3 regions of the Cetobacterium sp. ZOR0034 genome follow, and region 2 is predicted to be linked to each of the others. Evidence: riboswitches for the same ligand, from Rfam matches in the RefSeq annotation. Region 2 holds a riboswitch; each other region holds the start of a gene.
The links. A riboswitch is a leader RNA that binds a small molecule or an ion and turns the genes downstream of it on or off. The one in region 2 is predicted to bind lysine.
Positions count from the first base shown of each region.

Region 1: linked by a shared signal. The riboswitch ahead of L992_RS11240 (Na+/H+ antiporter NhaC family protein) and the one ahead of L992_RS11640 (aspartate kinase) in region 2 are both predicted to bind lysine.
Region 3: linked by a shared signal. The riboswitch ahead of L992_RS01390 (sodium:alanine symporter family protein) and the one ahead of L992_RS11640 (aspartate kinase) in region 2 are both predicted to bind lysine.

Region 1 is NZ_JTLI01000067.1:21,219-25,516, reverse strand. It holds gene gpmI (2,3-bisphosphoglycerate-independent phosphoglycerate mutase) at 1-1,513, shown strand, start outside; lysine riboswitch at 1,569-1,741, shown strand; gene L992_RS11240 (Na+/H+ antiporter NhaC family protein) at 1,843-3,327, shown strand; gene ychF (redox-regulated ATPase YchF) at 3,433-4,298, shown strand, end outside.
Region 2 is NZ_JTLI01000072.1:13,786-18,083, reverse strand. It holds gene L992_RS11645 (aspartate-semialdehyde dehydrogenase) at 1-401, opposite strand, end outside; gene L992_RS11640 (aspartate kinase) at 417-1,619, opposite strand; lysine riboswitch at 1,719-1,893, opposite strand; gene L992_RS11635 (argininosuccinate synthase) at 1,931-3,133, opposite strand; gene L992_RS11630 (basic amino acid ABC transporter substrate-binding protein) at 3,145-3,858, opposite strand.
Region 3 is NZ_JTLI01000004.1:9,412-13,709, reverse strand. It holds gene L992_RS01400 (M20 family metallopeptidase) at 1-504, opposite strand, end outside; gene L992_RS01395 (AbgT family transporter) at 663-2,177, shown strand; lysine riboswitch at 2,242-2,415, shown strand; gene L992_RS01390 (sodium:alanine symporter family protein) at 2,497-3,966, shown strand; gene lysA (diaminopimelate decarboxylase) at 4,003-4,298, shown strand, end outside.

The DNA of each region.
Region 1 (4,298 bases), on a different contig from region 2:
AAAACCTTTAATGTTAATGGTTCTTGATGGATGGGGATACAATCCACACTCTGAAGAGAAAAATGCTATCGCAACAGCAAAACCAGAAAATTTCGAAAGACTATTTAATAGTTATCCACATACATTAATAAAAGCTTCAGGAGAAGCTGTAGGATTACCAGAAGGACAAATGGGGAACTCAGAAGTAGGGCACTTAAATTTAGGTGCTGGAAGAGTAATCTATCAACCACTTGTAGAGATTTCAAAAGAGATCAGAGATGGTGAGTTTTACGATAAAGCTAAAGTTGTAGAAGCGTTCAACTATGCTAAAGAAAATGATAAGAGCATCCACTTCATGGGACTTTTATCTGATGGAGGAGTTCACTCTCACATCAATCATTTATTCGGTTTATTAGAAATGGCTAAAAAAACTGGATTAACTAAAGTTTATATTCATGCGTTCATGGATGGAAGAGATACAGCTCCAACATCTGGATTAGAGTTCATGAAAGCTTTAGTTGCTAAAACTGAAGAGTTAGGTGTAGGAACAATAGCTTCAATCTCTGGAAGATACTTATCTATGGATAGAGATACAAACTGGGATAGAACAGAAAAAGCTTATGATGCAATCGTAGGAAAGTTACCTGTAACAAATAAAACAGCTATAGAAGTTATTGAAGAGTCTTATGCTGCAAATATTACAGATGAGTTTATAGCGCCAGCTTTATTATCAGCAGATGGAATAGTAAAAAAAGGCGATGTAATTGTTAACTTTAACTATAGACCAGATAGAGCTAGACAAATAACTAGAGCTTTTGTTGATAAAGAGTTTGTAGGATTTGAAAGAGAAGCTTTAGAGCCTAAATTCTACTGCATGAGACAATATGCAAGTACTATAGATGCTGAAGTTATCTATGAAGATAAAGATATCGTTAATACGTTAGGAGAAGTTATTTCTGCTAATAAATTAGCTCAATTAAGAACAGCTGAGACAGAAAAGTATGCTCATGTTACATTCTTCTTTAATGGAGGAAAAGAAACTGAGTTCAATGGTGAAGAAAGAATACTTGTAGCTTCTCCAAAAGTTGCTACGTATGATTTACAACCAGAGATGTCAGCTCCAGAATTAACATCTAAAGTTTTAGAGGCTTTAAACTCTGATAAGTTTGATGTTATTATAATGAACTTTGCTAACCCAGATATGGTTGGACATACAGGTGTATTTGATGCAGCTGTAAAAGCTATTCAAGCTGTAGACAAGGGAGTAGGAGCTATCGTAAATAAAGTTCTTGAGTTAGATGGAACTGTGTTAATTACAGCTGACCATGGAAATGCTGAGAAGATGGAAGATCCAACAACTCATCAACCATTTACAGCTCACACAACTTATGAAGTACCATTTATCTACGTTTCGAATCACTTTAAAGGTGAGTTAAACCACGGTAAACTAGCTGACGTAGCACCTACGATGTTAGAAATCTTAAATATTGAGAAACCTGCTGAAATGAACGGTGTTTCTTTAATAAAAAAATAATTGACATCGCAAACAAATAATGATACTATAATTTAAAAGTTTCGAACAATTTAATATTTTAGGTAGAGGTTGCAAATAACATGAGTATTTTAAATGAGCCGGACAGGTGTTGATGTTAAAAGAAAGGGAAATTTGCCGAAATGGAGATTATGTCAAAAGTCTTTGTTGGGAGTATAGAGAATATCTATACTACTGTCACTGAGAAATCAGTGTTGTGCTATCCAAAAATTTGTGATATATTTTGCAGATTAGCTACCGTATTTTTTATACGGTAGTTTTTTTTACCTAAAATTTCAGAGGAACTAAAAAAATAACTTGGAGGTTTTAGGATGAACACAATAATTGAACTATTGAAATTAAGTCCAGTAGCAGTATTGGCAGCACTTATGTTTATGGGATATGACGCTCTTATAGCAGCACCTATAGCAACAGTTTATGCAGCACTTGTAGCAGGATTTGTAGAGAAGAAAAAAGTGAATGATATAATAGAGGCAGTAATAAATAATGCAAAAGAGATGCAAGTAGCATTCTTTATATTGATGGTAGCTTATGCAATGGCTGAAGTATTTATGTCAACTGGAGTAGGGGCTTCAATTATAAACTTAGCATTGAATGTTGGACTTACAGGAAGAACTGTAGCAGTTGTAGGAATAGTTGTTACATCAGTATTATCTATAGCAACAGGAACAAGCTGGGGAACATTTGCAGCGTGTGCACCGATATTTTTATGGCTTAACCATATTGTTGGTGGAAATATAGCTTTAACAGTTGGAGCGATAGCAGGAGGGGCATGTTTCGGAGATAATATAGGACTTATATCTGATACAACTATAGTTAGTTCTGGAATTCAAAAAGTTGAAGTTATAAAAAGAATTAGACATCAAGGATATTGGTCAGGATTAGTTTTACTTCTAGGAATAGTAGCATTCTATATTGCTGGAGTTTCGATGGGATTACCAACAACAACTGGGGATGCAGCAACAGCGATTGGTCAGATACCAGAAGAGGTTTGGACAGTTCTAGCTGAAAAGAGAGAGTCAGCAGTTACACTTTTAAATCAAGTTAAAGATGGTGTTCCAACATATATGATAATACCTTTAGTGCTTGTTTTAATAGCAGCTTTCAAAGGATTAACAACACTACTTTGTTTGTTTATTGGAATATTCTCAGCTTACGGATTGGGATTAATAGCTGGAACAGTTGAAAATACTGGAGCATTTTTAGATTTACTTTACTCTGGATTTGAAGGAGCGGGTTCTTGGGTAATTGTAATGATGATGTGGGTTGCAGCTTTCGGTGGAATAATGAAATTGATGGATGCATTTAGACCACTATCTAATATAGTAGTAAAAGTATCAAGAAATGTAAGACAATTAATGTTCTGTAATGGATTATTATCAATCTTAGGAAATGCAGGATTAGCTGATGAGATGGCACAAATAGTAACTATGGGACCAATCATTAGAGAGATTGTTGAGAAAAATGTAGAAGGTTCAGAAGAGGATATAGAAACATTAAGACTTAGAAATGCAACATTTAGTGATGCATTAGGAGTATTTGGATCTCAATTAATACCTTGGCATGTTTATATAGGATTCTACTTAGGAATTGCTCAAGCAGTTTATCCACTATACAACTTTACAGCTATGGATATTATTAAATATAACTTCTTAGCTTTAATAGCAGTTTCAACAATACTAATTGCAACATTGACAGGATTAGATAGATTGATACCAAGATTTGGATTACCAAGTGAACCAAAAGTAAGATTGAAAAAATCTACACAAACTAGCTGTGTAGCTGAAGAGGCATAGAAAATAAAAACTCTCACCATATAAAGTGAGGGTTTTTTTATTTACAAAAGGTTAGAGATGTGGTAAAATCTAAAGTAAAATAAAATTTCAGGAGGAATCTCTAAGATGATAGGTATAGGAATAGTAGGACTTCCAAATGTTGGAAAGTCAACTCTGTTTAATGCAATAACAAAAGCTGGAGCAGCGGAAGCGGCAAACTACCCGTTTTGTACAATAGAACCAAATGTTGGAATGGTAACAGTTCCAGATTCAAGATTAGATGAGTTATCAAAAATAATTAATCCTCAAAGAGTTCAAAATGCAACAGTTGAATTCGTAGATATAGCTGGTTTAGTTGAAGGAGCAGCAAAAGGTGAAGGGTTAGGAAACAAATTCTTATCAAATATCAGAACTACAGCTGCAATATGTCAAGTTGTTAGATGTTTTGAAGATGAAAATATCATTCACGTAAGTGGAAGTGTAGATCCAATAAGAGATATCGAAATAATAAATGGAGAGTTAATCTTAGCTGATATGGAAACTATCGAAAAAGCTATCGAGAAACAATCAAAGTTATTTAAATCTAAAAATAAAGAAGCTATGGTTTTAATGCCAGTTTTAGAAAAGTGTAAAGCACACTTAGATGAATATAAAATGTTAAAAACTTTAATTTTAACACCAGAAGAGCAAGAGTTAATAAGAACTTACCAACTTTTAACTCAGAAACCAATGATGTTCGCAGCTAATGTTTCAGAAGACGACTTAGCAACAGGAAATGAATATGTTGAAAGAGTAAAAGATTATGCAGCTAACTTAGGAGCGGAAGTAGTAGTAGTATCTGCAAGAGTTGAATCTGAGTTACAAGAGATGGAAGACGAGGACAAGAAAGAGTTCTTAGAAGCTTTAGGAGTAGAAGAACCAGGATTAAACAGATTGATAAGAGCTGGATTTAAGTTATTAGGACTACAAACTTATTTCACGGCTGGAGTTAA
Region 2 (4,298 bases):
ACCGATTGAATCGTTGAACAATTTGGATTAGCTATTATACCTTTATTTTTAAATATATCCTCAGGATTTACTTCTGGTACAACTAAAGGAACATCCTTATCCATTCTCCAAGCACTACTATTATCAACCACAACTACACCTTTTTCACTCGCAATAGGCGCAAATTTTTTACTAATATCTCCTCCTGCTGAAAATAGTGCTATATCTATATCCCTATCGAAACTATTTTCAGTTAGCTCCTCTATAACTAAAGTTTTTCCTTTAAAAATAACCTCTTTTCCTGCTGAACGAGCTGATGCAAATAGATATAAATTATCTATCGGTAAATCCCTCTCCTCTAAAACTTTTAAAAATGTTCCTCCAACTAATCCACTCGCTCCAACTATCGCTATATTATACATTGCTTTATCCTCCTATTATATTGAAAATACTTCTGCTAGTCTTTCTACTACTTTTACCGCTTCATCCTCTTTTATGATTAACGATATTGAAATCTCTGATGTTGTACACTGATAAAACGCTGCATCTATATCTGCTAAAACTTCAAATACTTTTGCTGCTACTCCAAAGTTGCTTATCATTCCTATTCCTACTAAAGATATTTTTACAACTCCCGTTCTTTTTGTAACTTCTATTGCAGGAATCTCTTTTCTAATATCCTCTAATGAGTTATTTAGAAAGTGATCATCTGTTAAAGGACAAGTGAATCCTATACTTCCTTTTATATTCTGAACCTCATTTTGTGATATCATATCTACATTTACACTATGCTTTGCTAGATTATTAAAAACAGTAGCTACATTTTTAGGTACTCCTGAAAAATTCTCTAGATTTACCATTATAACATTTTTATTTATAGATATTCCAGTCACAGCTTTTTTCTCTATTATCTCATTGCTATCACAAATATATGTACCTGTTTCAACCCCTAAAGTTTGCCCAACATATATTCTAACTCCATACTTTTTTCCTATCTCAACCGCTCTTGTCTCCATTACACCAGCTCCTAAATTTGCCATCTCCATCATCTCCTCGTATGAAATTTTTTCTAGTTTTTTTGCATTTTTATAAACTCTAGGATCTACTCCAAATATTCCGGTAACATCTGTATAAATCTCACAATCACATTTTAAAGCTGCTGCCAAAGCTACAGCACTCGTATCTGATCCTCCTCTTCCAAGAGTTGTTACATCACCATTATCATTTATACCTTGAAACCCCGCAACTATAACTACTTTTCCATCTTTTAGATGTTTTTCTATTCTATCTATCTTTATGCTCTCTATCTTATTTTTTGTATGAACTCCACCAGTTCTAATTCCTGCTTGAGCTCCTGTTAAAGATATTGCCTTACACCCCTGCTCTTTTAAAGCCATACTCAAAAGAGATGTTGTTTGCTGCTCTCCTGTGGATAAAAGAGAATCTAGTTCTCTTACATCAGGGGTATCCGATATCTCCTTAGCTAACTTTATAAGTGCATCCGTTGTCTTACCCATTGCTGAAACTACAATTACAACTTCATCACCCTCTTTATAATTTTTAGCTATATCCATAGCTATATTTTTTATTTTTTCTGTTGTTGCAACTGAACTTCCACCAAATTTTTTTACTACTCTCATTAGTTCCTCCTCCGATGACATTATAATAAAAAAAACGATAGTCAAAAAAATAACTATCGCCTGAAAAACTCATTTCAACTATGTTAGCTTAAAATAATAATCTACGATAGCACAACACCATTTCGGTGACAGTTGTATAAATCTTCTTTATACACCCAGCTCATCTTTCTAGTAGAAAAAGTTGAACTTCGGCGAACTTCCCTTTCAACAAACCTCTCTGACCTACTAAATCTTAGTTTGTTTACTTTTGAATTTCGCAACCTCTATCAAAATATTAATTTAAGGTAGAATATCATTTTTTTTTTAGAATGTCAAAACTTTTTTCTTAGTAAGGCTTCAATCTTAATTGGTAGACCAAATAGATTTATAAATCCTTCTGCATCTTGTTGGTTGTAAACACTATCTTTTTCAAACGTTGAATACTCCTCTGAGTACAATGAAAATGGTGATGTTGTTCCTGCTAAAATTATATTTCCTTTATACAATTTTAATTTCACTTCACCTGTCACAAACTCCTGTGTAACATCTACAAAAGCTGAAATAGCTGCTCTTAAAGTTGTAAACCACTGTCCATTATAAACTAATTTTGAAAAATCGTGAGAAAGTTTTACTTTCTCTTGGTAGGTATCTTTATCTAAACACAATCTTTCTAACTCTTCATGTGCAAAGTATAAAATTGTTCCTCCTGGCGTTTCATAGACTCCTCTAGATTTCATTCCAACCAGTCTATTTTCAACCATATCTAAAACACCAATTCCATGCTCTGATCCTATTTTATTAAGTTTTTTTATGATTTCAACACCTGATAACTTCTCTCCATTTAAAGCTACTGGAACTCCTTTAATAAACTCTAAAGTTATATATTCACTCTTCTCGTTTGCAGCTTCTAAAGTTTTTACCCACTGTAAAACATTTTCAAAATTTGGCTCTTTTGATGGATATTCCAAATCAAACCCTTCGTGACTCACATGAAAAAGATTCTCATCTCTACTGTATGGAGATTTTTTATGAAATGGAAGAGTTATCCCTTTTTTCTCTAAATATTCTATCTCCTCCTCTCTAGATTTTATATCCCAAATACGCCACGGTGCTATTACCTTTAAAGATGGATCAAGAGCCTTTATAGCTAATTCAAATCTAACCTGATCATTTCCTTTTCCTGTTGCCCCGTGCGAAATATATTTCGCTCCTTCTTTGTGTGCTATCTCTACTAAGGCTTTTCCTATTACTGGTCTTGCCATAGAGGTTCCTAATAGGTATTTATTTTCATATATTGCACCAGCTTTCAGAGTTGGAAATATATAATCATTTACAAACTCCTCTACTTTATCCACCAAATAAAATTTTGATGCTCCTGTCACATAAGCTTTCTCTTCAATGGCTTTAAAATCCTCTTTTTGTCCAACATCCACAGCAACAGCTATAACCTCGTAATCATAATTTTCCTTTAACCAAGGTACTATAACCGATGTGTCTAATCCCCCAGAGTACGCTAAAATAACCTTTTCTTTCATTAATATCCTCCCTAGTTAAAATATTTTATAATAAGTTTGTCGTAAGTTCCCTCTTCTTTTATCTCTTTTAAAGCTTTATTTATCGATTCTACAAGCTCTTTTTTCCCTTTAGCAACAGCTATAGCATACTTCTCCTCTTCTGCATCAATTTTTACAACTTTCAACCCTTTATTTTGTGATATATAGCTTCCTGCTGGTGCTGAATCAAGAATCATAGCGTCTATCTTTCCAGAACTTAAAGCCATGATTGCACCCGGTGCTGAATTGTATTGGATTTTATCTATACCCTCAATTTTTGAAACCATCAAATCTCCCGTATATCCTAATACTACTCCCACTTTTTTCCCTTTTAATGCATCTAGATTTGCAATAGTTGAATCCTTTTCAGGTACTATTATCACTTGATTAGCTACAAAATAATCATCTGAAAAATCTACAAACTTTTCTCTTTCAGCTGTCATAGTCATTCCAGCAATGACTAAATCCAATTTATTTGTCTGAAGTGCTGGAAGCAGTCCATCAAATGTTATGTTTTTTATTTTTATCTCCTTTCCTATTTTTTCTCCGACCTTATTTATTAAATCAATATCAAATCCAACTATCTCACCATTTTCCATATATTCAAATGGTGCAAACTCCGCATTTGTTCCCACATATAAAACATCATTTCCAAAACCTAAAACTCCCATAATACAAAATAAAACTACTGATAACATCTTTTTCATAATACTTACCTCCTAATTTTTATTTTTTATATATTTTATTTTTGAGTATAAAAAAAGTCAGTGCTATCAAAACACTGACTCAAAATACAATTGTAACTTTATAGAATAATAAAAAATCTATAGCATAACAACATTAATGAGATTGTTTTTTAGGGCACACAAAAATATATTCTTTTTGTTAATTCTAGTTTGTGTCCTTAAAATCCTTCTCATAGTCATCTGCTTTCCTCCTTTAATTTTTTATTTGAAATGATAATATCAGATTTGATGTGAAAATGTCAATCTTTTTTTGAAAAAATTTTTTCACTTTTTTTATTTTTATTTTTATTTATACAGTATATTTTTTTAATTCTAATTCTATATAGAATATATTTTATTTTTATGACTTTATGAGGTAATAAATTACTGTTCTTAAATATATTTTATTTACTGGAGGAGAT
Region 3 (4,298 bases), on a different contig from region 2:
AGATTTCACAGCAAACTCTCCAACTTTAATTTCAGGATAAACATGAAGTGCAAAAATAGCTTCAATTTTCTTAGATTTATAGTAGTCATCAGCAACAATAAAACGAGCCCCACCTGCTCCTTCCTCTCCGGCTTGAAATATGAATACTAAAGATTTTTGTAATTTAACACCTGAGTTTATTAATTTTTTTATCTCTTGAATGAATGTTAAAAGCATTGCAGCATGACCATCATGACCACAAGCGTGCATCATACCATCTATTTTAGATTTAAATGGATTGTTACTCTCTTCTTTTAAAGGTAAAGCATCAATATCAGCTCTGAAAGCCAAGCAAGAATCAATTGTACCAGGAATAAAAGCTACAGTACTCGTTCCAATAGAATGATACTCAACACATTCCTCATCTAAAATTTTTCTAATATACTCAGAAGTTTGAAACTCTTTTAAAGCTATTTCAGGTATTGTATGAAGATAATTACGATGTGTATTAAGATTGTTTAACATAAAATCACTCCCTCACTATTTATTATTTTAATTAATACCATATTTCTTATGTTTTTGTCATATTTATATTATGAATGAGTTAGATAAAAATAATATAGTTGTATAATTTATACTCAAGTAGTACACTGATTTAAAACAAAAAAATGGGAGGGGTTTAAATGGAAAAAATTGGTGTAGAAAAAAAACACAGAATTTTGGATTGGATAGAAAAAGTTGGAAATAAAATTCCACATCCATTTATGTTATTTTTCTTTTTAAGTGTATTTATTATTTTGCTGTCAGCACTTTTGAGTAGTTTTGGAGTTCAAGTTGTAGATCCTGTAAAGAATGAAGTTGTTAAAGTAAAAAATCTTTTTTCTGGTGAAGGTATTAATTTTATGCTTCAGAATACAATTAAAAATTTTACTGGTTTTTCTCCGTTAGGATTAGTTTTAGTAATGACTCTGGGAATTGGATTAGCTGAACATGTGGGTTTAATTTCAGCTTTTATGAGAAATACAATATTAAATAGTTCACCAAAAGTTATTACATTTATGATTATGCTTATAGGTATTTGTGGAAATATAGCATCTGATGCTGCGATAGTAGTAGTCCCGGTGATTTCAGCATTTATATTTTGCTCATTAGGAAAACATCCACTAGCAGGGATAGCGGTTGGGTATGCTGCAACAACAGCGGGATTTAGTGCTAATTTGATAGTGGCGGGAACTGATGCCTTATTAGCAGGAATTTCAACAGAGGCTATGAAAATAGTAAATCCAAGTATAACAGTTTCGGTTGTAGATAACTGGTATTTTATGGCAGTTTCGACATTTCTATTAGCTATTGTAGGAACAGCAATAACTGAGAGAGTAGTAGAGCCTAGATTAGGAAAGTATACAGGTAAAAAAACTATAAAAAGAGAAGAGGTTACTATTTTAGAGAAAAATGCTTTGAAAAAAACAGCAATAAATGTTGGAATATATTTGGTTCTTTTAGTAGCAATAGTTTATCCTAAAAATAGTTTTTTAAGAAACCCAAATACGGGATCTTTATTGAACTCACCACTTTTGAATTCGATTATTCCACTTTTATTAATATTATTTTTAGTTGGTGGAATAACGTATGGTAAAGTAGTTGGAAATATAAAGGAGATGTCAGATATCCCGAGATATATGACAATGGGAATGAAAGATATGGCGAGCTATATAGTTTTGGTATTTATGATAGGGCAATTTATAGCTTATTTTAATTGGAGTAAATTAGGTTTTGTTTTAGCTGTAGAGGGTGCGGATTTGCTTAAGAACTTAAATTTAAGAGGGATACCTCTATTTATAATGTTCATATTACTTTCAGCATTTATAAATCTTTTTATAGGAAGTGGGTCTGCAAAATGGGCGTTGCTAGCACCAATATTTATTCCAATGTTCTATATGTTAGGATATAATCCAGCATTAACTCAGATGCTTTATAGAATAGGAGATTCAACAACTAATGTAATATCTCCACTTTTTCCATACATGCCAATTATATTAGGATTGACTCAAGAATATGAAGAAGATTCAGGAGTGGGAACAGTTATATCTTTAATGCTACCATATACTATAGCTATGTTGATTATGTGGATAATTTTAGCAATAATTTGGGTATATTTTAGCATACCTTTAGGACCTGGAGTTGTAATAAAAATTTAAAAAATATATAAAAAAACTTGCTTTTTATTTTTTTTAATGTTACTATTCATTCAATTTAAGAGAATTTTAAGGTAGAGGAGCGAACAACAAAAGTAAGTTAGTAGAGCTAGACAAAGCATTGAAACTAAATGAAAGGGAAGTTTGCCGAAATAAAAGTTATGTCAAAAACTTTTATTGGGTATATAGATAATATCTATATAACTGTCATTAGTATATCTAATGTTGTGCTATCCGTTATTTGTAATATTATAAAATTTACAAAAAACTGCCTATTTTATTTTTATGGGGCAGTTTTTTTATTTAAAAAGGAGCGCAGAAAATGTTACAGTTAAGTAGAGTGAATGAAGTTTTTAGTTTTTTAGGTCCAGTGACCGATTTTTTATGGGAGTTTCCAAGAAATTTTGAGTTTTATAAAAATATTCCTTTAGTAGGAAATTTTACGTTAGCGATATTATTGCTAATGGGATGTGGAATGTATTTTACAATGAGATTAAAATTTGTTCAAATAAGATATTTTAAAAGAAGTTTGCAGATTTTAAAAAATAAAAGTAGCAATCAAGTTGGAATCTCACCAATGGCGGCATTTTTATTGAGTAGTGCAACAAGAATAGGGCCTGGAAATATAATGGGTGTTACAGGAGCCGTATTAGCAGGAGGCCCAGGAGCACTATTCTGGATGTGGGTGAGTGCATTTTTCGGAATGGCAACAAGTTTTGTTGAAGCAACCCTTGCACAGATATTTAAAGAAAAAAATGAGGATGATTATGTAGGAGGAATAGCGTACTACGGAAGAAAACTTCTAAATAATAGTAAGTTAGCAGGATTACTAATAGCAGGTTCTTATATCTTCTATGCTTTATTTACTCTTCCGTCACAAGTTTTCCATATGTTTACAGCATTTGGAAGCTTAGCAGGTCAGATTACAGGAGCAGTTTATACTAGAACAGATAACGTCTATATAGTTATAGGAGTATCTATAATTATATTTACCTTTGGAATAATTTTTGGTGGAATAAAAAGAGTTGCAGCAGTAACTGATTTCATAGTACCAATAATGGCAGTTTTATATTTTGGAGTAGCTTTATTCTTGATAGCTTTAAATTTAGATAAAGTTCCATATTTCTTTTTAGCTGTTTTTAAAGGAGCTTTTAGTCCGTCAGCTTTATTCGGAGGTTCAATAGGTATAGCTTTACAACAGGGAATAAAAAGAGGATTGATGTCAAATGAGGCAGGACAAGGAACAGTGACTATGGCAGCGGCGGCAGCAGATGCAAAACATCCAGTAGAACAAGGTTTTGTTCAACAATTTGGAGTTTTTATAGATACATTTGTAATTTGTACGATTTCAGGTTTTTTAGTAATTATAGCAAGTATATGGAATTTAGATACTCAAAACTTTGAGGTTTTAAGAAGTGATAAGTTAGGATATTTCATAGAATCATTAAAGGTACTATCACCAGCATCACTAAATGGAATTATTCAATTTATAGTTTCTCTGTGCTATGGGATGTTTGCATTTTCGACTATACTAGGAATGATTGCATTTATAGATATATCGGCAACTGAGATATGCAGAAAAAAGATATTTTTAATCTCAATGAAGCTGGTATCATCTCTGATATTTATTCCGTTTGGAGTTATGTGTGTTTGGTCGGGATTGGAGTTAGATAATATTTGGGTAATAAGTGATTTTACGAATTTAGTTATGGTATTTATAAATGTACCGTTGATATTGTTAGGATTTAACTTTGCACAAAAATCATTAAAAGAGTATGAATTAAATCAATAAATTAATTTATAAATTGTACTGAATAGGAGGAGTGGGATGAAGTTTTTAGGAAGTATGAAAAATGTAGATGGTATTTTAGAAATAGGTGGGATTTCAGTAAAAAAATTGAAAGAGGATTTTGGAACACCTTTGTATATATATGATTTAGAGTTACTACAAAAGAAAATTAGAGATATAAAAAATTCATTTAAAAGTGAAAAATTTAATACAACTGTTGTGTATGCGTCTAAAGCTTATCTGTCAAAAGGAATGGCTCAAGTTGTAGATAGAGAGGGATTACATATAGATGCTGTTTCAGGAGGAGAGTTATATACAATTCTTTCATCTGGATT